3 regions of the Anaerocolumna sp. genome follow, and region 1 is predicted to be linked to each of the others. Evidence: predicted binding sites of a transcription regulator. Region 1 holds the regulator's gene; each other region holds the start of a gene.
The links. The regulator HrcA, encoded in region 1, represses chaperone genes, less so after heat shock. The targets are predictions, from matches to a motif close to TGTTAGCACTCNNNNNNNNNGAGTGCTAACA.

Region 1 (6,811 bases):
TATCAGCCGTAAGAGAAAGCTGCTTGAGAAACAAAAAGAAGGTAAGAAACGTATGCGCCAAATTGGTAATGTAGAAATCCCTCAGAAGGCCTTCATGAGTGTGCTTAAATTGGACGAAGACTAAAGGAAGGAATGTCTTATTACAGGGCAACGTTTTTATAGGACTCTAATATTGAGAAAATGCAAGCTTATTGCTTGCATTTTTTCTCAAATACTTTAAACTTCGTTTTTTAACAAGAAAATAAATTGGAGGAACTTATGAAACAAAGGATGCAGATACTGAATGATATATACAGGCCTGTTTATGAATATTTACAATCTTTATTAAAAGCATTAAAGGAATTAGACTATGATTACCAGTGGGGATTTTATAATAATCATTCCATGAGGGAAGATAACCAATGGTTTTTAGAGTATTACCCTATTCCCGTTGTTACAATAAAGAATATTTGTGATATTGGAATCGACATGAATCGTACCTTTATAGAATTCAAAATGAAGAAAGAAAAAGCAGTTTTATTCCATTGGGAGATAATTTCGGATTATAAATTTGAAGTGTATGGAGTAGAAGATTATCTTAGTGATTTTTACAATGCTGCTTTAAAGCTTGATGATATTTCGGAAAAAATAAGTCGGAGTAATGAGAAGGAAGTTGGAATCGAATTTGAATTTAGTTATCTCGAAGATAAGTCTAATTTATTAAATATGGTTAAAAAACTGGAATCAATGGGTACATATATATTATAAGAAGATTATTAAGTGGCAGATGATTATTAAAAGGATATAGAAGAATTTTGAAAGGAGGTACACTATGGAAAATAAGTTGACAGATAGTAAAAAAGGCTTAGGGCTATATATTCATATCCCTTTTTGTGTGAAAAAGTGTGAATATTGTGATTTCCTTTCGGGACCTGCGAGTGAAGAAACAAAAAGACTTTATGTAGAGGCTTTGATAAAGGAGATATTCTCTAATAAGGATTTGGCAGCGGAGTACCTTGTTAAGACGATTTTTATCGGCGGGGGTACTCCTTCTTCTATTGATGGAAAGTTTATTGGGAAAATCTTAAAAGCGGTTAAAGAAGTTTTTAATGTAAGTGAACAGGCAGAGATTTCTATGGAAGCAAACCCTGGGACTGTAAATGAAGAAAAGTTGAGAGAGTATAAGAAGGCAGGAATCAACCGCATTAGTTTTGGACTCCAGTCAGCAGATAATAAAGAATTGAAGTTGTTAGGAAGAATTCATTCCTATGAGGAGTTTGAGGAGAATTATTACATGGCCAGAGAACTGGGATTTTGTAATATTAATGTGGATTTAATATCGGCTTTACCGGGACAGACTATTAAACAGTGGGTCAGTACTTTGGAGAAGGTTATCCAGTTGAAACCGGAACATATCTCTGCATATAGTTTAATTTTGGAAGAAGGTACGCCTTTTTTTGAACGTTATAGTGAAGAGGATCAGGATGAAGATCTTGATAGACGGATTTATAGTAAGACAAAAGAAGTTCTTGAGAATGCCGGATATGATAGATACGAGATTTCTAATTATGCAAAGCCAGGTTTTGCCTGTAAGCACAATTCTTCTTATTGGACCGGAACAGATTATTTGGGGTTAGGATTAGGAGCCTCTTCTTTATTAAATAATATAAGGTGCCACAATGAAGAAAATATGAATGCTTATATTAGGAACTCCAATGATAGAAACAGGTTAAGAAAAAATATAGAATCTTTGGATAGAAAACAGCAAATGGAAGAGTTTATGTTTTTAGGATTAAGAATGATGGAAGGAATTCAAAAAAGCAGATTTAAAGATTTATTTCATGAAGATATAGAAAATATCTATGGAGATGTTTTAAGTCAATCTTTTGATGAGAATCTACTTATGGAGAAGAATAACCGCATATTCCTTACTGAAAAGGGAATAGATTTGAGCAATGTGGTTATGTCCAGATTCTTATTGGATAATTAAATATATATTTGTTTTTAAAATATAAAATGAGAGTATTAAAAAATTAAATTAAAAATTAGTTTTTCTTTATTTTATAGACAGAAATAGAGAAATAAAATATATTTTTCTCAACAATTGAGTAAAATAACTCTTGACAAAGCAATTTGATAGTGCTATTTTATGTATAAAGATGTTAGCACTCCTTGATAGTGAGTGCTAACAACAAAGTTGGGGGTGATTAGATGGCATTGGATGATAGGAAGTTAAAGATATTACAGGCAATTATTCAAAATTATCTTGAAACCGGCGAACCAGTCGGCTCCAGGACAATCTCTAAATTAACCGATTTAAATCTAAGCTCCGCAACAATTCGCAATGAAATGGCTGACTTGGAAGAACAGGGATATATTGTTCAACCCCATACTTCGGCAGGTCGTATTCCATCTGATAAAGGATATCGTTTGTATGTAGATACTATGCTGCAAGACAAAATTCAGGAAGTAGAAGATATGAAGGTACTTCTGGTAGACAAAGCAGATAAGATAGATACCTTATTAAAACAAATAGCTAAGTTACTAGCTGCGAATACCAATTATGCCACATTAGTTACAAAACCTCAATACCGAAGCAGAAAAGTGAAGTTCATACAATTAACAGAAGTGGATGATGATCAGATCCTTGCTGTGATTTTACTGGAAGGCAACATAGTAAAGAATAAGATAATCAATACATTAGAGAAATTAGATAAAGAGATTATTCTTAAATTAAATATTGTATTTAATACTTTCCTTCAAGGATTAGATCTTTCTGAAATTAATCTGACTATTATCCAGAAAATGAAAGAACAGGCAGGTTCATACAGTGGTGTAGTGAGTGATATTCTTGATGTAATTGCTCAGGCAATCAGTGAAGAAAAGAATGTAGAGATTTACACCAGTGGTGCAACCAATATGTTAAAATATCCTGAACTTAGTGATATGGATAAAGTATCAGAATTACTGAATACTTTTGAGGAAAAGAATCAACTGACAGAGCTGGTGGCCGCTACCCCTGCAGAAGATTCTGAAAAGGGAGGCATCCAAGTATATATTGGAAGTGAAACTCCCGTAGAGGCTATGAAAGATTGTTCTGTTGTAACAGCCACTTATGAAATAGAAGATGGTGTTTATGGCAAGATAGGCATTATTGGTCCAAAGAGAATGGATTATGAAAAAGTAGTCAGTACGCTGCATACACTTATGGTGCAGTTGGATGAAATATTTAAGAAAAAAACTTAACATAAGGAAAGGCGGTAACAAAAGTGGAAGGCAAGGATAATTCTGTAGAAGAGTTAAAGACAGATAGAGTTAACCAAGAGGAAGAAATGAAAAACAACATAAATCCAGAGAGTGCAAACCAAACCTTAGAAAATGAAGATAAAAACGAGCAATTTGAATCAAGTAATGAAGAAAATGCAGATGAGAATCTTGAAGATGAAGAAAGCACTGATGATGGAGATAAGAAATCCGGAAAGTTCTTTAAAAAGAAAGAAAAGAAGAAAGATCCAAAAGATTTAAAGATTGAAGAACTGGAGGACCGATTAAAGCGTACTTTTGCTGAATTTGATAATTATCGTAAGCGTACGGAAAAGGAAAAATCTCAGATGTTTGAAATCGGCGCAAGAGATATTGTTGAAAAAGTTCTTCCGGTTATTGATAATTTTGAAAGAGGACTTGGAACTTTAACAGAAGAAGAAAAGTCCGGTGGATTTGCACAAGGCATTGAAAAAATCTACAAACAATTAATGGATACCTTAACAGAATCCGGTTTAAAACCAATAGAAGCTGCCGGAAAAGAATTTAATCCCGATCTTCATAATGCGGTAATGCATTCAGAGGATCCTGAACTGGGAGAAAACATAGTAGCAGAGGAATTCCAAAAAGGTTATATATTTAAAGATACTGTGGTTAGACATAGTATGGTAAGAGTTGTTAATTAAAGCAATATAATTGTTTATTTAGTAAATACATTTATATTTATTTATAATTTTATTATTAATTTGTAATAATTCATATTGTTAATTGAAAAATTTAGGAGGAATAAATTATGGGCAAAATCATAGGAATCGATTTAGGAACGACAAACTCATGTGTTGCCGTTATGGAAGGTGGAAAACCAGTAATTATTGCCAATACAGAAGGTGCCAGAACTACTCCTTCCGTAGTTGCATTTACAAAGACAGGTGAAAGATTAGTTGGTGAACCTGCAAAACGTCAAGCTGTAACAAATGCTGATAAAACAATTGCATCTATTAAAAGACATATGGGAACTGACTTTAAAGTTAAAATAGATGATAAGAAATATTCACCACAAGAAATTTCTGCAATGATTCTTCAAAAATTAAAAACGGATGCAGAAAGTTATTTAGGAGAAAAAGTATCCGAAGCGGTTATTACCGTACCGGCTTACTTTAACGATGCTCAAAGACAGGCTACAAAAGATGCTGGTAAAATTGCCGGACTTGATGTTAAGAGAATTATCAACGAGCCGACAGCTGCAGCTTTAGCATATGGTCTTGATAATGAAAAAGAACAAAAAATCATGGTTTACGATTTAGGCGGCGGTACTTTCGACGTTTCTATTATCGAAATCGGTGACGGTGTTATTGAAGTTTTAGCTACTTCCGGTGATAACAGACTTGGTGGTGATGACTTTGATGAAAAAGTTACAAGATATATGATTGATGAATTTAAGAGGACAGAAGGTGTAGACTTATCAACAGATAAGATGGCACTTCAAAGATTAAGAGAAGCAGCAGAAAAAGCAAAGAAAGAATTATCTTCTGCAGCTACAACAAATATAAACTTACCTTTTATTACTGCAACAGCAGAAGGACCAAAACATTTTGATATGAACCTGACAAGAGCTAAGTTTGACGAATTAACTCATGATTTAGTAGAAAGAACAGCAACTCCTGTTCAAAACGCATTAAGAGATGCCGGAATTGCTGCTTCAGAATTAAGTAAAGTTTTACTTGTTGGTGGTTCTACCCGTGTTCCTGCTGTACAGGATAAAGTAAAACAATTAACCGGTCATGAACCATCCAAATCCCTAAATCCTGATGAATGTGTTGCTCTTGGTGCTTCCATTCAAGGTGGTAAATTAGCAGGAGATGCTGGTGCAGGAGACATTCTGTTACTTGACGTTACACCGTTATCCTTAAGTATCGAAACTATGGGTGGTGTTGCAACAAGATTAATTGAAAGAAATACAACTATCCCTACTAAGAAGAGCCAAATCTTTTCAACAGCTGCAGATAATCAGACAGCAGTTGATATTAACATAGTACAGGGTGAAAGACAATTTGCCAAAGACAACAAGAGTCTTGGACAATTCAGACTAGATGGTATTCCACCAGCTAGAAGAGGTGTTCCTCAAATCGAAGTTACTTTTGATATTGATGCCAATGGTATCTTAAATGTATCTGCAAAAGATTTAGGAACAGGTAAAGAACAGCACATTACTATTACAGGCGGTTCTAACATGTCTGAAAATGATATCGAAAAAGCAGTGAAAGAAGCAGCTGAATTCGAAGCACAGGATAAGAAACGTAAAGAAGCAGTTGAAGTTAGAAATGAAGCAGATTCTATGGTATTCCAGACAGAAAAAGCGTTAAGTGATGTAGGTGATAAACTTGGTGCAGAGGATAAATCTAAGGTAGAAGCTGATTTGAATCACTTAAAAGACTTAGTGGAAAAAGCAAATCCAGAAGTTATGTCTGATGGAGAAGTAGAAGATCTAAAAGCTGCAAAAGAAAAATTAATGGAAAGTGCTCAGAACCTTTTCGCAAAAGTATATGAACAGGCACAGGGAGCTCAAGGTGCGCAAGGCGGACCTGCACCGGATTTTACAACCGACGGCGGAGCTGCTGCTGATGATGTAGTAGACGGAGACTACAGAGAAGTATAAAATCAGCAGGCATAAATAACCTGATATGGTGATTTTCCAGAGTTGACTTTTTCAAATATTTTGTATAGTATATTGGTTACGGGTCGTTCCCTGACATTTATAAATAGGCGGTCTTTTGACTGCCTATTTGTGGATTAAGAATAAATTGCGGTCAAGCGGATGAAATATCTCCGTTTAGACTGTTTAGTAATAAGTAAAGTTTTGGACTAAAAGTCAAGAAATAGACATGGGAATTTTCTTGGCAGTTTTTGTTCGCTCAGAAAATTCGCAAGGAGGATAGATAAAATCATGGCAGATAAACGTGATTATTATGAAGTCTTGGGGGTCTCCAAGTCTGCAACAGATGATGAACTAAAAAAAGCATATAGAAAATTAGCGAAACAATATCACCCGGATGCAAATCCCGGTAATAAAGAGGCAGAAGCTAAATTCAAAGAAGCTTCAGAGGCTTATACAGTTTTAAGTGATCCGGATAAACGAAGACAATACGATCAATTTGGACATTCTGCATTTGAAGGCGGTGCTGGTGCAGGCGGCTTCGATTTTACCAATATGGATATGGGAGATATCTTTGGAGATATCTTCGGGGATTTATTTGGCGGCGGAAGAAGCAGAAGAAGTAGTAATGGTCCAATGAAGGGGCCGAATGTAAGAGCAGCGGTAAGAATCACCTTTGAAGAAGCAGTAACTGGTGTGGATAAAGAATTAGATTTAAATCTAAAAGAAGAATGTGCTACCTGTCATGGAACCGGTGCAAAGCCGGGTACCCATCCGGAAACTTGTACAAAATGCGGTGGTAAAGGTCAGGTTGTATATACCCAGCAGTCTTTATTTGGTATGGTTAGAAATGTTCAGGCTTGTCCGGATTGCCATGGTACCGGTAAAATAGTGAAAGAAAAATGTACGGATTGTTAT
Region 2 (6,811 bases), on a different contig from region 1:
TTTTATTTCTATAAGACGGCGAAAAAAGACTTTGCAATGCAAAATCTTTTTTCAATCCAATATATAATTTATTGAACCAAGTTCTATTTAATTCTGCTTGTTTTAGGCTTCTGCTTGTTTTAATCTTCCGTTTATTTTAAGCTTCCATTTATTTTAAGCTTCCATTTATCTTAAGTCTGGGGGAATTTCAATACCAAGCTGTTTAGCAACTTCTTCATTAATTGTCAATTCACAATTTTCTTCGGCCAGATATCCAATTGGCATGTCTTCTGTTGCTTTTCCCTCAATAATTTGAACTGCCTGCTGACCGGTTAATTTACCAAGTTCATAATAATCTATTCCGTATGTAGCCAATCCACCTGCTTCTACCATACCTTTTTCACCGCAGATAATCGGAAGCTCATTGGTATTTGCAACCATGGCAACAGTTGGCATTGCCTTTGCAATTAAATTGTCCGTAGGAGCATAAATCGCCTCCACTTTTCCAATTAAAGATTCCACAACTTGTTGTATTTCGTTTGTATTGGATACGGTGGCATCTAGGGTTTCCAGTCCAAATTCTGCTGCGGCATCTCTTGCCATTTGTGCCTGTACTTTAGAATTGGTTTCACTTGATGTATATAAAATGGCAACTTTTTTAGCATTAGGTAGTAATTGTGTCAATAATTCAAATTGTTTTCGAACCGGAGTTAAATCAGAAGTTCCAGATATATTTCCTCCAGGTACTTCATTGGATTCTACCAAACCTGCATCATAGGGATCTGTAACAGCTGTTACTAATACCGGTATATCTTTCGTAGCATTTGCAACTGCTTGTGCAGAAGGTGTTGCAATTGCCAATATTAAATCATTGTTATCATTTACTAATTTAGTAGCAATGGTATTGGTATTGGATTGATCTCCCTGGGCATTTTGATAATCTATCTTTATCTTTTCACCGTCAACATATCCGGCTTCTGCCAACGCATCCACAAAGCCTTTATAAGATGCATCCAATGCAGCATGTTCTACATACTGGCTTACACCTATATTGAATACCCCATCTTTCTTACCGCAGCCTGTTAGTGCTGTACCAATTAATCCTAAGACTGATAAAATTACCAATGCTTTATTCCCTTTTTTCATAATAACCTCGATTCTAGCGCTTTAGCGCTTCTTAATAACCATAGCAAATTGTGTTCCAGGACAATTTGCCGGGTTGAAAACTTGTTTTCAACCTAACCTCGATTCTGGTGCTTTAGCACCTTTTAATTAGGACAGCAACTTTGTTCAACAGCACAACCGTTATTATCCCAATATCCTTATCTTTAGCACATAGCCGCTTTAAAGCTTTAGTGCTTTCACTTAATAAAGTGTACTATAAAAATTTATTTTTGTCAATTCCTTTTTCGGCAATTAAGTTTTACTTAAGCCATTGTTTTATTCCGATTTATTTTTGTTTCAAATAGGAAACTGATATGTTATAATGGATAGGCAAATTGCTATACTCTATATACATATAAATAGAAAGAAGGTATAACTTGACTGAAGAAATTAATAATCTAAATACAGACTTAAAAGAATTATTTGTAGAATCAAAATTTGATAAAATGCAAGAAGTTCTTGATAATATAGCAGATAGTACTGTTGTAGAAATAACCCTGTATAATTACGATATTATAAAAAAATATTATGAAACACAACGATATAACTTACTTGCCCAGTTTATTAAATTTGTGGCATATTCCAGTTTCTTATGTGAATATTCCGTTAAACGTCAAATAATAAGCAACGATGAATACGAAAAAATGTATGAAATATTTACAAGTATCTATCTTAAAATTAAAGAAGAAAAAGAATAGTCAGTTCAATTATAAAAACAAAGATATCTCCTGTCTGTTATGGGAGATATCTTTGTTATTTCAGGAATGTTCTCTCTTTGAAAATTCTTTTACATTCTATACCACTTCCATATGAATGAAAAAATTCTTTTAAGCCAAAGATAACTACACCATATCAATATTGTAGTATTTACGCACGGTTTTCTAAGGATATAAAGATTGTGTTAAGGTTTCTTAATATCAATTGTAATCCCAAAATTAAAGTAGTATAATCCACATTTGTTTTCTAAGTTAAGGCATAACTTTTTTACATTATAGAAAGAAGGATTGGTGAAAATTGAGTAGTAAAGACATGGCTTCAAATGCAAAAGAATTAATATTTAAACTTCCTGTTATTGAAGTTTATAAGGCACTTGGAACAAATCCGGAGGGCCTTTCACACACGGAAGCAGAAGAAAGGCAGAAAAAACAGGGTAAGAATTTAATTGAAGAAAAGAAGAAAAAATCTTCGCTGCTAATCTTTCTTAGTAACTTTACCCACTTAATGGCGATTTTATTATGGATTGGTGGTACCGTGGCGATTTTCGCGGATATGCCCCAGTTAGGTATTGCTATTTTCATGGTAACTATCATTAATGGTGTTTTTAGCTTTTGGCAGGAGCATCGATTTGTGCTTTAGAATAATAGTTTACGGCAGCTTTTTAATTGTGAATTTTTTGTGAAATTAGCACTCACCTCTTGACAGCGCTAATTTTAGATGTTATATTACATATAGAACAAATAGAATAAAACTTATGAATTAGCAAGCTTCATAAATAAATTTCAAGGAGGAATGTATATGTTATTACCAAGACTTTTTAATGACAAATTTGTAGACAATGTTTTCGATGATATGTTTTCTTTTCCATCCGCTTTCAACGTATCTTCTTCCAGATGGATGAGCACCAATGTAAAAGACCTGGGAAGCGATTATCAACTTGAGGTTGAATTGCCGGGTTATAAGAAAGAAGATATACAGGCGCAATTAAACAATGGTTATTTGACAATAGCTGCGGATAAACAATCTTCCACTGAAGTAAAAGATGAAAAAGGAAAATATATTCGCAAAGAAAGTTATAGCGGTAAATGCCAGAGAAGCTTTTACGTAGGTGAAGGCTTAAAAGAAGAAGATTTTAAAGCTTCCTTTAAGGATGGTATTTTATCCGTTGTATTCCCAAAGGAAAATAACCAAAATAATATAGAAGAACAGAAATATATCCCTATTGAATAATAAGAACTTTTAATAATCTCCTATAAGAAAGGGCTGTTGCAAACTTTGCAGCAGCCCTTTTTTTATGCAGTTATCCTTTTCGAGAAAAGATTTTATCAATATGTATTTTTAATCTATGATTTTCAGCCTTTGTAATCAGCGTATTATTTTGTCTTAGTCTCTTTTTTAGCATCAGCCGCTTTATTTGTGTTAACAGCTACTATAGATTGCTTTGCTTTCTTTGGCATTAATACATAACTTCCACCTTTTTGAATATTCATTTCAATAAATCCGCCTTTACTAATTACTAAGGACGAAGTTGTTGTTTCTTCTAATCGGAAGTCATACAGATTCTTGCCAATGGAAGCTTTTTCGTTAAACAGGTATACATATACCTTATCTCCGTCCACAAATCCTTTTTGGTTACCAACATAAACCTTAACTTTTGCTGTTACAGGAAGATCGCCTTTTTGTTTCAATTCCAGAACAAGACCTCTGTGTTTTGCATTGTCAGGTATTGTGGAGTTAATTAGGTTGAATATCTTATTTCGTTTATTTGGTTGTAATATTTCTAATGATACATTTACATCCTCTAATACTTCTTTTGATTTGCCTAATTCTTTACCATCAAAAGTTATGGAGTAAATTTCTTGTTTCTTATCATCAGTTACTACAACACGAATTGTTTGCTTTTGTTTTCTGGCTTCATTGATAATATCTTTTCCTAAGATAATTTCATTAAATATAATCTTATCCTGGGAAGTGATTTCTTCTGGGATTGGAATTGTTATATTTACTTCATTCACTTTCTTGTCTTTTAATAATGCGGTCAATTTTGAAGTATTCATTCCAACGGATACGTTAACTTTTACTTTTCCGCCTAATGTCTTAAACTGTTCCATTATATATTCCGGAAGAATGTTTAATGTTACCATGGCTTTATTATCTTTTACGGAAGATGCAGAGATTCCTGCTTCAATAAACATTTCTCTCTTAATATCCTCTTTCTTTTCACCTTTTGTAATAACCATTCTTAAAGTAGAACCAGTTTTTCTATCCGCTATTCTGGTTTCTGTAATGGTCTCTAATACTTTGTTCGTCTTTCTGTCCATAATTACTTTCGTAATTTCTTGTACTTGATTGCCTTTACTGTCTACGGATGTTTTCGTGGTTATAGTTTCATGTTTTGTTCCATCTTCACTAACGTTTTGTTCTACCGAAACATTACTTTCAACTCCTGTTCCACTTGGCGGGTTAACTGGAGGAACTCCTGGATCTGTTGGGTCAGTTGGTTTGGTTATAACGATTTCGGCACGGTCACGTACACGAATTCTAACACCTTCCTTATCCATGGAAGCTAAACCGATTGCTGTAACCATATCACCTGCTTTAAGATTTGTTGTTTGATCCTTACCAGTTGAGCTTATAATATAATCATTAATAAATACCCGGATGGAAACTCCGCTTTCATCCTTAACTATAAAGGAAGATACCAAATCTTTCACTTTTTCTACTTTGGTTACTTTACCCTGAACTTTGATTAACTTACCGCCTGTCTTGTCATAATTAGCGGCATCTGCTGTAGTAACCAGTTCCGGTTTAATCAGATTAATTTCAGGATCCATTAGGTCTTCTTCAAAAGCGATTAATACCAGATCATTTTCGTGTGCATTTAATTTACCTGTAATTCTAATCTTTTGACCAAGTTTTACATTATCAAGAACAAGAATACTTACACTAATTCCACCAGTTGTATCCTGGATATAAATGATATCAGCAAATGTATTACCCACCTTTGTTCCTGCTGTTACATAGCCTTCAACGGTATATACTTCATCCACTTTACCCTCACGAACTTCTGCTATATCTGTGATTCTAACAGGTGGAATCTCATCTAATACAATTTCAGCACGGTCACGTACACGAATTCTAACACCTTCTGTATCCATGGAAGCTAAACCGATTGCCGTAACCATATCTCCTTCTTTAAGTTCGGTTGTAGGGTCATAACCAGTTGAACTTAAGATATATCCATTAATAAATACTCGGATAGAAACTCCATTTTCACCTTTCACCATAAAGGAAGTTACAGCATCTTCTACTCTTTCCACTCTTGTTACTTCACCATAAACTTTAATTAATTTACCGCCGGTCTTCTTATAATTAGCAGCATCTGCTATAGTTACCAAATCCGGCTCCATTAATTTAATCTCAGAACCGATTATTTCTTCTTCAGAAGCCGTTAATACCCAGTCATTTTCAACTACATTTAATTTACCTGTAATTCTTATCTTTTGACCAAGTTTGATTTCAAACTTATCAAGAAGTAGTGTATTTACACTGATACCACCGGTTGCGTCCTGCACATAAATAATATCAGCGAAAGCATTACCAGCTTTTGTTCCTGCTGTTACATAGCCTTCAACGGTATATACTTCATCCACTTTACCCTCACGAACTTCTGCTATATCTGTGATTCTAACAGGTGGAATCTCATCTAATACAATTTCAGCACGGTCACGTACACGAATTCTAACACCTTCTGTATCCATGGAAGATAAGCCAATTGCTGAAACTACGTCACCTTCTTTAAGTTTGGTTGTAGAGTCATTACCAGTTGAACTTAAGATATATCCGTTAATAAATACTCGGATTGGAACTCCACTTTCGTCTTCTACCATAAAGTAAGATACAGTTCCCTCTACTCTTTCTACTTTTGTTACTTTACCGTGAACTTTAATTAATTTTCCGCCTGACTTTTCATAGTTTGCAGCATCAGCAGTAGTTACTAATTCCGGCTCAATCAAGTTAATATTAGTATCTATTACAGAAGCAATCATAACCATTAATTCCATATCATTTTCATATTCAGCTAAAGTACCTGTAACTCTTACTTTTTGGCCTAATTTAATACCAGGCTCATTAATAGGGAAGATATCCATACCGCCAGTTGCATCCTGAATATAAATGGTATCAAAGAACGCATTACCGGTTTCTGTGCCTGCCGTTACATAACCTTCTATAGTATATACTTCACCCAGTTTTCCTTTACGGGCCTCTGATATTGGTGTAATGGTAATATCCTTTTTGGATTTCTTTAATGCATTTAGTACAATATTATAGTTTGAATTTTGTAAGTCACCGAAGTTATCTAATTCAGCCTGCACCTCAAAGTTAGACATGAATACGGAACCGCCAACAAGTAAGAAACCGCCGCCATCTAATTGCTCACTGGCTAATGCTACTACATTACCCATAGTTTGCGGAACATAATTTCCATCATAACTTGTGATGTTTTTCGTTTCCGTTGTTGAGTGACCTTTTACCAGCCATTGTACTTTTCCTGAGGTTACTGCTGCAGGATCAAGGATTACGGAGCAGCCTTTATAGAAACTGTACTTCTGACCTTCTACTACTTCGTTTAAGAATTCAGAATTCATATTAAAGTTTGTAAAATGTAATCTGTATTCCTGACCGCTATTAGTTGTAAAGTCTGTTCCTTCATCGCTGTTAATTCTGGTGGTAGACCCGATACCAGCTAATAATTTGTTTATCTGAGTAGAAGCTTGTGTTCCTATTTCGCTGGATCTGTCTTCTCTATCAGATATACCACAGATTATTACATTTCCGCCCTTATCTGCATAATCTTTCACCATGGCAATAAATTCATTACTAAATGGAGAAACCACTACAGGTTTGTTTTCATAGTTAAAATGTCCTGACCATCTTGCAGGCACTGATA
Region 3 (6,811 bases), on a different contig from region 1:
GCTGCTGCAACCGCACCTGTAATAAAAGAAGGTGCATATTTAGTGGTGGCAAACATTAATGCGGTTGTACCTGCTCCATTATCCAATCCGGGATTCTCAGCAAGGGCAACTAAACCGATAACGGTAGGTATGAATGCCAAAAGTGCCATCATGATTGCAGATAATATGGAGGCTTTTTGAGCTGTTTTTGCATCTTCCGATGCTGAAAATCGACTTACCATTTCCGGACCGGAAAGAAATGTACAAAAATAATTAAATATCAGACCAAGAATTGTCATAGCGCCGACTTTCGTAAAGTTTAATTCTGCTGGGGGAAGAGCTGCTGATATTGCCGCTATTCCACCGGCACCGTGAATAACAAAAGGCAGGGAAATTAATAATCCAAGAAAAATTATTAAATATTGTACGACATCCGTAATGGCATCTGCTAACATACCACCCATGGTAGTGTATGCAATTACAACAAAACCTGCTAAAATAATGCATACATTTAGAGGCAATCCCGTTAATGAACTGACTACAGAACCAGAGGCCATAATCTGTGATGCCGTAAGACAGAATAAGGACACAACATTAAGTACTGCTGTGAATGTGCCTGCTGCATTCCCGAATCTACGGTTCACGACTTCGGGAATAGTAACCGCCATAGTTTTTCGAATCTTAGGAGCAAAATAGGCTAATGGAATCATTGCTACTGCAGCAGCTAATACATACCATGCTGCACTTAATCCCCATCCTGAGAATGCCTTAGCAGCAACACCTGTGGTACTTCCTCCGCCAATGTTGTTTGCTGAAAGGGAAGAGGCTACCATAAACAGTCCCATTCTTCGTCCTGCCAGCATGTAATCCGTACTGTCTTTGATTGCAAGCTTATTGGTTAGATAACCAACTAAAAGCATGCATAGCATGTAGATAATAACAATAATTAGTGGAATAATTTGTACATTCATAAAATTCCCTCCTGCTGTTATTTATTATTTTAAGTACGTAATAATTATATCATTTTTCATGCAAAATTACAATAAAACTGTGATTATTGTTTGTTGTTTTAGTGAATATTCCATTTTTATTCATGCTGTAATATTAGTACGAAAAAAAGAACCAAACCTATACGTTTGATTCTTTCTATTATTGCCGTTAAACTTGAATCCATACACTTTCTAATATGAAACAAGCTTTCTCGGACTCTTCATTTTAATACAGCCAAGCATCTTTTCATTTGGTTCAAACAGGATTCTTAATTTTGTCTCACCATTCCTATATATAATTACATATGGTTTTATATCTTTTCCCCGTGAAGTAAAATCTTTTGTAGCCAGATTTCCCTGTGAATAGGAATCTAGTTCATGGGAACCGTGAGGAGCCATAATCTCTACCTGTTCAAAGTCAATTTTTAATGCAGTTTTTCTTTTAGCATTACCCATTATTTTATCAAAATCCAATTGACCATCACAAAAAACATATTCATATTCTACATTTAATCGTGGAAACATGAATACGATTAGAACAATTAGTACTGTTCCTATAATTAGCATTATGGTATTAAGTGATGCTAAAAGGAAAGAAAGTATAGCTACAAAAATTAATATGAACCGTAAAGCATAAGTACCGATAGTATCTTTTCGTTTCACTCCGGCTTCTGCATATAATTCATTCATTAACCCATCCTCCTACTTGTTTTATACATGCTATTTTTTACTTTATAATAATGATTTTACATCTTATAGCAACCTGCCTGGTTCATTATTATGTCCTATCAACCATTATACTAAAAAATAGACAAAAGTAAAAGCATGTATTAGAAATTATTTTATACAAAAACAAGGAGCTTTTGCAAATTTGGCATTCTTATTGCAAAAGCCCCTTGCTATAAAGGGTGTTATGTTTTATAGAAGGTTTTCTATTACATCATTCCCATTCCGCCTGCTCCACCTGCTGGCATAACCGGTTCGTTGGATTTAATATTAGCAACAACAGATTCTGTTGTTAATAATGTAGATGCAACACTGGTTGCATTTTGAAGTGCACTTCTTGTAACCTTAGCAGGATCAAGAATTCCTTCTTCTACCATATCTACATATTTTTCTGTAAGAGCGTTGAAACCTGCTCCCGTCTTAGAATCTCTTACTTTACTTACAACAACGGAGCCTTCTAGTCCCGCATTGTCAACAATGCTGTATAATGGAGATTCTAATGCTTTTAAGATTATGTTAGCACCGGTCTTTTCATCACCTTCTAAGGATGCAGCTAATTTAGCTACTTCTTTAGATGCGTGGATATAAGCAGATCCACCGCCTGCTACGATGCCTTCTTCTACAGCTGCTCTGGTAGCTGCAAGAGCATCTTCCATACGAAGTTTCTTTTCTTTCATTTCTGTTTCTGTAGCAGCACCAACACGGATAACAGCTACACCACCAGCTAATTTAGCAAGTCTTTCCTGTAACTTTTCTTTATCAAATTCGGAAGTAGTTTCTTCGATTTGAGCTCTGATTTGAGAAATTCTTGCTGTAATTTCATCTTTATTTCCTTCACCATCTACGATGATAGTGTTTTCTTTTTGAACTTTAACAGATTTTGCACGTCCAAGTTGATCTATAGTAGTTTCTTTTAAGTCTAATCCTAGCTCATCAGAAATTACAGTACCACCTGTTAAGATAGCGATATCCTGTAACATAGCTTTTCTTCTGTCACCATATCCAGGAGCTTTTACAGCAACTACTTGGAAAGTTCCTCTTAATTTATTAATTACTAAAGTTGTTAAAGCTTCTCCTTCTACATCTTCAGCAATAATTAATAATCTGGCACCAGATTGTACGATTTGTTCTAATAAAGGAAGGATTTCCTGAATATTAGAAATCTTCTTATCTGTAATTAAAATATATGGATTTTCTAAGTTAGCTTCCATTTTGTCCATATCAGTACACATATAAGCAGATACATATCCTCTGTCAAATTGCATACCTTCTACTAAATCAAGCTCAGTCATCATGGTCTTAGATTCTTCAATAGTAATTACACCATCGTTAGAAACTTTCTCCATAGCATCTGCTACCATTTCACCAACTGTATCATCTCCGGCAGAAATTGCTGCAACTCTTGCGATTTGAGACTTACCAGTAATCTTAGAGCTCATGGATTTAATAGCTTCCACTGCACAATCTGTAGCTCTTTGCATACCTCTTCTTAAAATAATTGGGTTTGCTCCTGCTGCAAGGTTCTTAACACCTTCATGTATCATTGCCTGTGCTAAAACTGTAGCTGTAGTTGTACCATCACCTGCTACATCGTTTGTTTTAGTTGCAACTTCTTTAACTAATTGTGCACCCATATTCTCAAATGCATCTTCTAATTCAATTTCTTTTGCAATGGTAACACCATCGTTTGTAATAAGTGGTGATCCAAATGATTTATCTAAAACAACATTTCTACCTTTTGGTCCTAATGTAACCTTTACTGTATCTGCTAATTTATTTACACCTGTTTCTAATGCAGCTCTAGCTTCTGCACCATATTTAATTTCTTTAGCCATGTCAAACCTCCGATTCTAGCGCTTTAGCACCTTTTTAATAAATTTGAAAATACTTATCTTCAAACTGTTCTCATAATTAGTCTTCAACGATAGCAACGATATCGTTTTGTTTTACTACAATAAACTCTTCATCTTCTAATTTAACTTCAGTTCCGGCATATTTGGAGAAAATAACTTTATCTCCTGCTTTCACTTGCATTGTAACTTCTTTGCCGTCTACCACTCCGCCCGGTCCAACTGCAATAACCTCAGCTTGTTGTGGCTTTTCTTTTGCCTGACCCGGTAAAACAATACCTGATTTTGTTGTTTCTTCTGCCAGTAGTTGTTTTAATACTACTTTGTCTCCTAATGGTACTAACTTCATATCATTTTCCTCCTTAAACATTTTGATATACAGTTCTAAGGCTTTCTTTTTGATAGACTCTTTATGCCTTTTCATGTTATTAGCACTCGCTTCGATTGAGTGCTAACTGATAAGTTATATATTAGTAAATTTGTTTTTAATATGCAAATGTACTTCTGTTTTAATTTTCCTTGAATTCATGTCCTTTAGTTGTCTTTCTCTTGTTTACTCTTTATTTCTTATTATTTCTCACTTTTTCATTATTATTCCTCGAAAGTTCTTTAAAATCTATCTTATCAGCGGATAAATAATTCATTTTGGACAAGATATTTGCCTGTAATTATCTACACTTGAATAGGTTTACCCCAAATGGTATAATGAGTCAAAAAGTAAAGGCAGGTTTCAAATGAAAGAAAAACTGTACACCATTCCAGTTAACGACGCGTTCTTAGATGATTGTGAATGCCCCCTATGCCTTATGATAAAAACATTGGAAACGAATGCCATTGAATTCACCATGGGGCCAAGTTATATGGAGGATGATATAAGAGAAGAAACCGATAAAGTTGGCTTTTGTAATCACCATTTAAGGCTGCTGTATGAAAATCAGAATCGCCTTGGTTTAGCTCTCATATTAAAAACCCATATGGATAAAACCATACAACACTTGGAGTCACTCTCCTCTAACAAAGTGAAAACCTCTGCTTCTCTATTCAAAAAAAAGCAAGAACCATCAGCTGTTGCTTCTTATATAAAAAAGTTAGAATCTTCCTGTTTTATCTGCAGCAAAATTAATACTACATTTGAGCGTTATATCGCTACCATATTCTCACTTTATAAAAATGATGACCAATTTCGCAGCAGGTTTTCCAATTCCAAAGGATTTTGTACCTCTCATTATGGACTTCTTTATGAAGAAGCATCCAAATATTTAAATGGAAATCTATTAGAACAATTTATAAATGAACTAAATGATTTGTATTTTTGTAATATAAAACGTGTAAAAGATGATTTGGAATGGTTTATTGATAAATTTGATTACCGTAATAACAATGAACCTTGGAAAAATTCCAAGGATGCGTTGCCCCGCAGTATAACAAAAACCAACAGTATCCTTTAAAGCAAAAAAGCTGTTGGCATAAAGCTGTCATTCTAAGTTCTTAGGTGGGCAAAATGTGAAGAATCTATTCTTATTATAGGATTCTTCAAGCATAATCTTTGCTTTATTATGCTCTTAGAATGACAATTCTTTATACTGCAACAGCATATTATTTATTCTTTAATAATTCTTTTAAATCTCTTGCTTTTGCTTTAATTCTCTCATTGGCGTTTCTGGCTATCAGAACTTTTGATATCCATCTGCTGGCTTCATCATGCTTTCCTACTCTTCTGGCTAAATCCGCTACCAGATAGGTTACTGTATGTTCATCCATTCCGCACATAGGAAACATTTCCTTAGAAAACGCATCCGTAAAACCTTCATAAGCGTTAGTTAAGAATTCTAACTCCTCAATCTGTAACTGCTCAATCTGCTCATCATAGTCAGGAGTATCCTCCGGCAAGGTTTCTGCCTTTCCCCTAAGGAGCCATGCTGTCTTTAGACAAGTATAAGCACGCTCACTGATTTTGCTCTTTTTCACTATGGTGTTAACCAAGGCCAGTTTATGACGTGCAATGGCATCATCATAAGTATATTCATCACAATTCTCATTAATTCCTTTAAATGAAGTTGAAATTTGTTCTCTGATTAATTTAGCCTGTGCTGAAGTCATGTAATTAAAGAAACGGTTTAATGCAGAATATCCACAATGAGGGCAAACAACCGCATCGTATTTTAATGAATCTACATTTTGATATTTTGGTCGTAAATCTGTGTCTGCGGAAACCAGTTTGATTTTACCTGTTTTAATTGTCTTTACTTTAAATTCTTTCTCACAAACAGGGCATGTATACGTTTTGTCAAAAAGAAAATCTGCTTCTACTATCTTTTCTTTTTCATTTGCCTCTGCAGAATTCTCTGACTTTTTGTTATTCTTATCTTCTGAAGCATATACATCCAAATCAGACATTTTCCCCAGGCCAAAGGCCTCTAATCCTGAAAATAAATTAGCCATTCTTTATCCTCCTCTAAACAGGCTTATATGAGCTCTTTAAAGACACAATTCGATTAAATACCAAGTGCCCCGTTTCTGAATCTTTTGCATCAACGCAAAAATAGCCATGTCTTAAAAATTGGAAACTGTCATATGCTTTTGCATTCTCCACACTAGGCTCTACGAAACATTCTTTTAAAACAGTAATGGAATTTGGATTCAGATTTAAACTTCCGTCCTCATTATATACGCCTTTTTCTTCATCTACAATATTCTCGTACAATCTTACTTCTGCTTTCACAGCAGTTGGCTGTGCAACCCAGTGAATGGTACCTTTTACTTTACGTCCTGTAAAGCCGGAACCGCTCTTTGTTTCCGGATCATAAGTACAGTGAACTTCTGTTACTTTACCGGTTTCATCTGTAATGTAATCCGTACATGTTACAAAGTAAGCATGCATTAAACGGACCTCATTTCCCGGATATAAGCGGAAATATTTCTTTGGTGGTTCGATCATAAAATCTTCTCTGTCTATATATAACTCACGACAAAATGGAACTTGTCTTGTTCCCATTTCTTCGTTCTCCTGATTATTAGGCACATCTACATATTCAACCTGTCCTTCAGGATAATTGGTAATTACCAATTTGATTGGATCTAATACCGCCATTACTCTGGATTTTTTCAATTTAAGATCTTCTCTGATACAGTATTCTAACATGGCATAATCCACGGAACTGTTACTTTTAGACACGCCACATAACTCCATGAACATCTTAATGGATTCCGGTGTAAATCCTCTTCTTCTTAAAGCGCTGATAGATACTAATCTAGGATCATCCCAGC

Region 2: a site for HrcA is predicted at 2,543-2,573, ahead of RT261_RS17800 (Hsp20/alpha crystallin family protein). Genes of this name have one in related genera too.
Region 3: a site for HrcA is predicted at 3,971-4,001, ahead of RT261_RS12425 (co-chaperone GroES). Genes of this name have one in related genera too.

Annotation. Positions count from the first base shown of each region.
Region 1 is NZ_DAMAUC010000012.1:119,943-126,753, forward strand. It holds gene lepA (translation elongation factor 4) at 1-124, shown strand, start outside; gene RT261_RS11705 (DUF3201 domain-containing protein) at 259-747, shown strand; gene hemW (radical SAM family heme chaperone HemW) at 812-1,969, shown strand; gene hrcA (heat-inducible transcriptional repressor HrcA) at 2,191-3,225, shown strand; gene grpE (nucleotide exchange factor GrpE) at 3,312-3,926, shown strand; gene dnaK (molecular chaperone DnaK) at 4,034-5,896, shown strand; gene dnaJ (molecular chaperone DnaJ) at 6,185-6,811, shown strand, end outside.
Region 2 is NZ_DAMAUC010000028.1:36,393-43,203, forward strand. It holds gene RT261_RS17785 (ABC transporter substrate-binding protein) at 166-1,125, opposite strand; gene RT261_RS17790 (hypothetical protein) at 1,521-1,841, shown strand; gene RT261_RS17795 (cation-transporting P-type ATPase) at 2,158-2,499, shown strand; gene RT261_RS17800 (Hsp20/alpha crystallin family protein) at 2,659-3,090, shown strand; gene RT261_RS17805 (CehA/McbA family metallohydrolase) at 3,234-6,811, opposite strand, start outside.
Region 3 is NZ_DAMAUC010000014.1:2,743-9,553, forward strand. It holds gene RT261_RS12410 (sodium:solute symporter family protein) at 1-950, opposite strand, end outside; gene RT261_RS12415 (DUF6106 family protein) at 1,161-1,658, opposite strand; gene groL (chaperonin GroEL) at 1,904-3,529, opposite strand; gene RT261_RS12425 (co-chaperone GroES) at 3,606-3,893, opposite strand; gene RT261_RS12430 (DUF6062 family protein) at 4,279-4,992, shown strand; gene RT261_RS12435 (DUF2225 domain-containing protein) at 5,141-5,986, opposite strand; gene RT261_RS12440 (glutamine--tRNA ligase/YqeY domain fusion protein) at 6,000-6,811, opposite strand, start outside.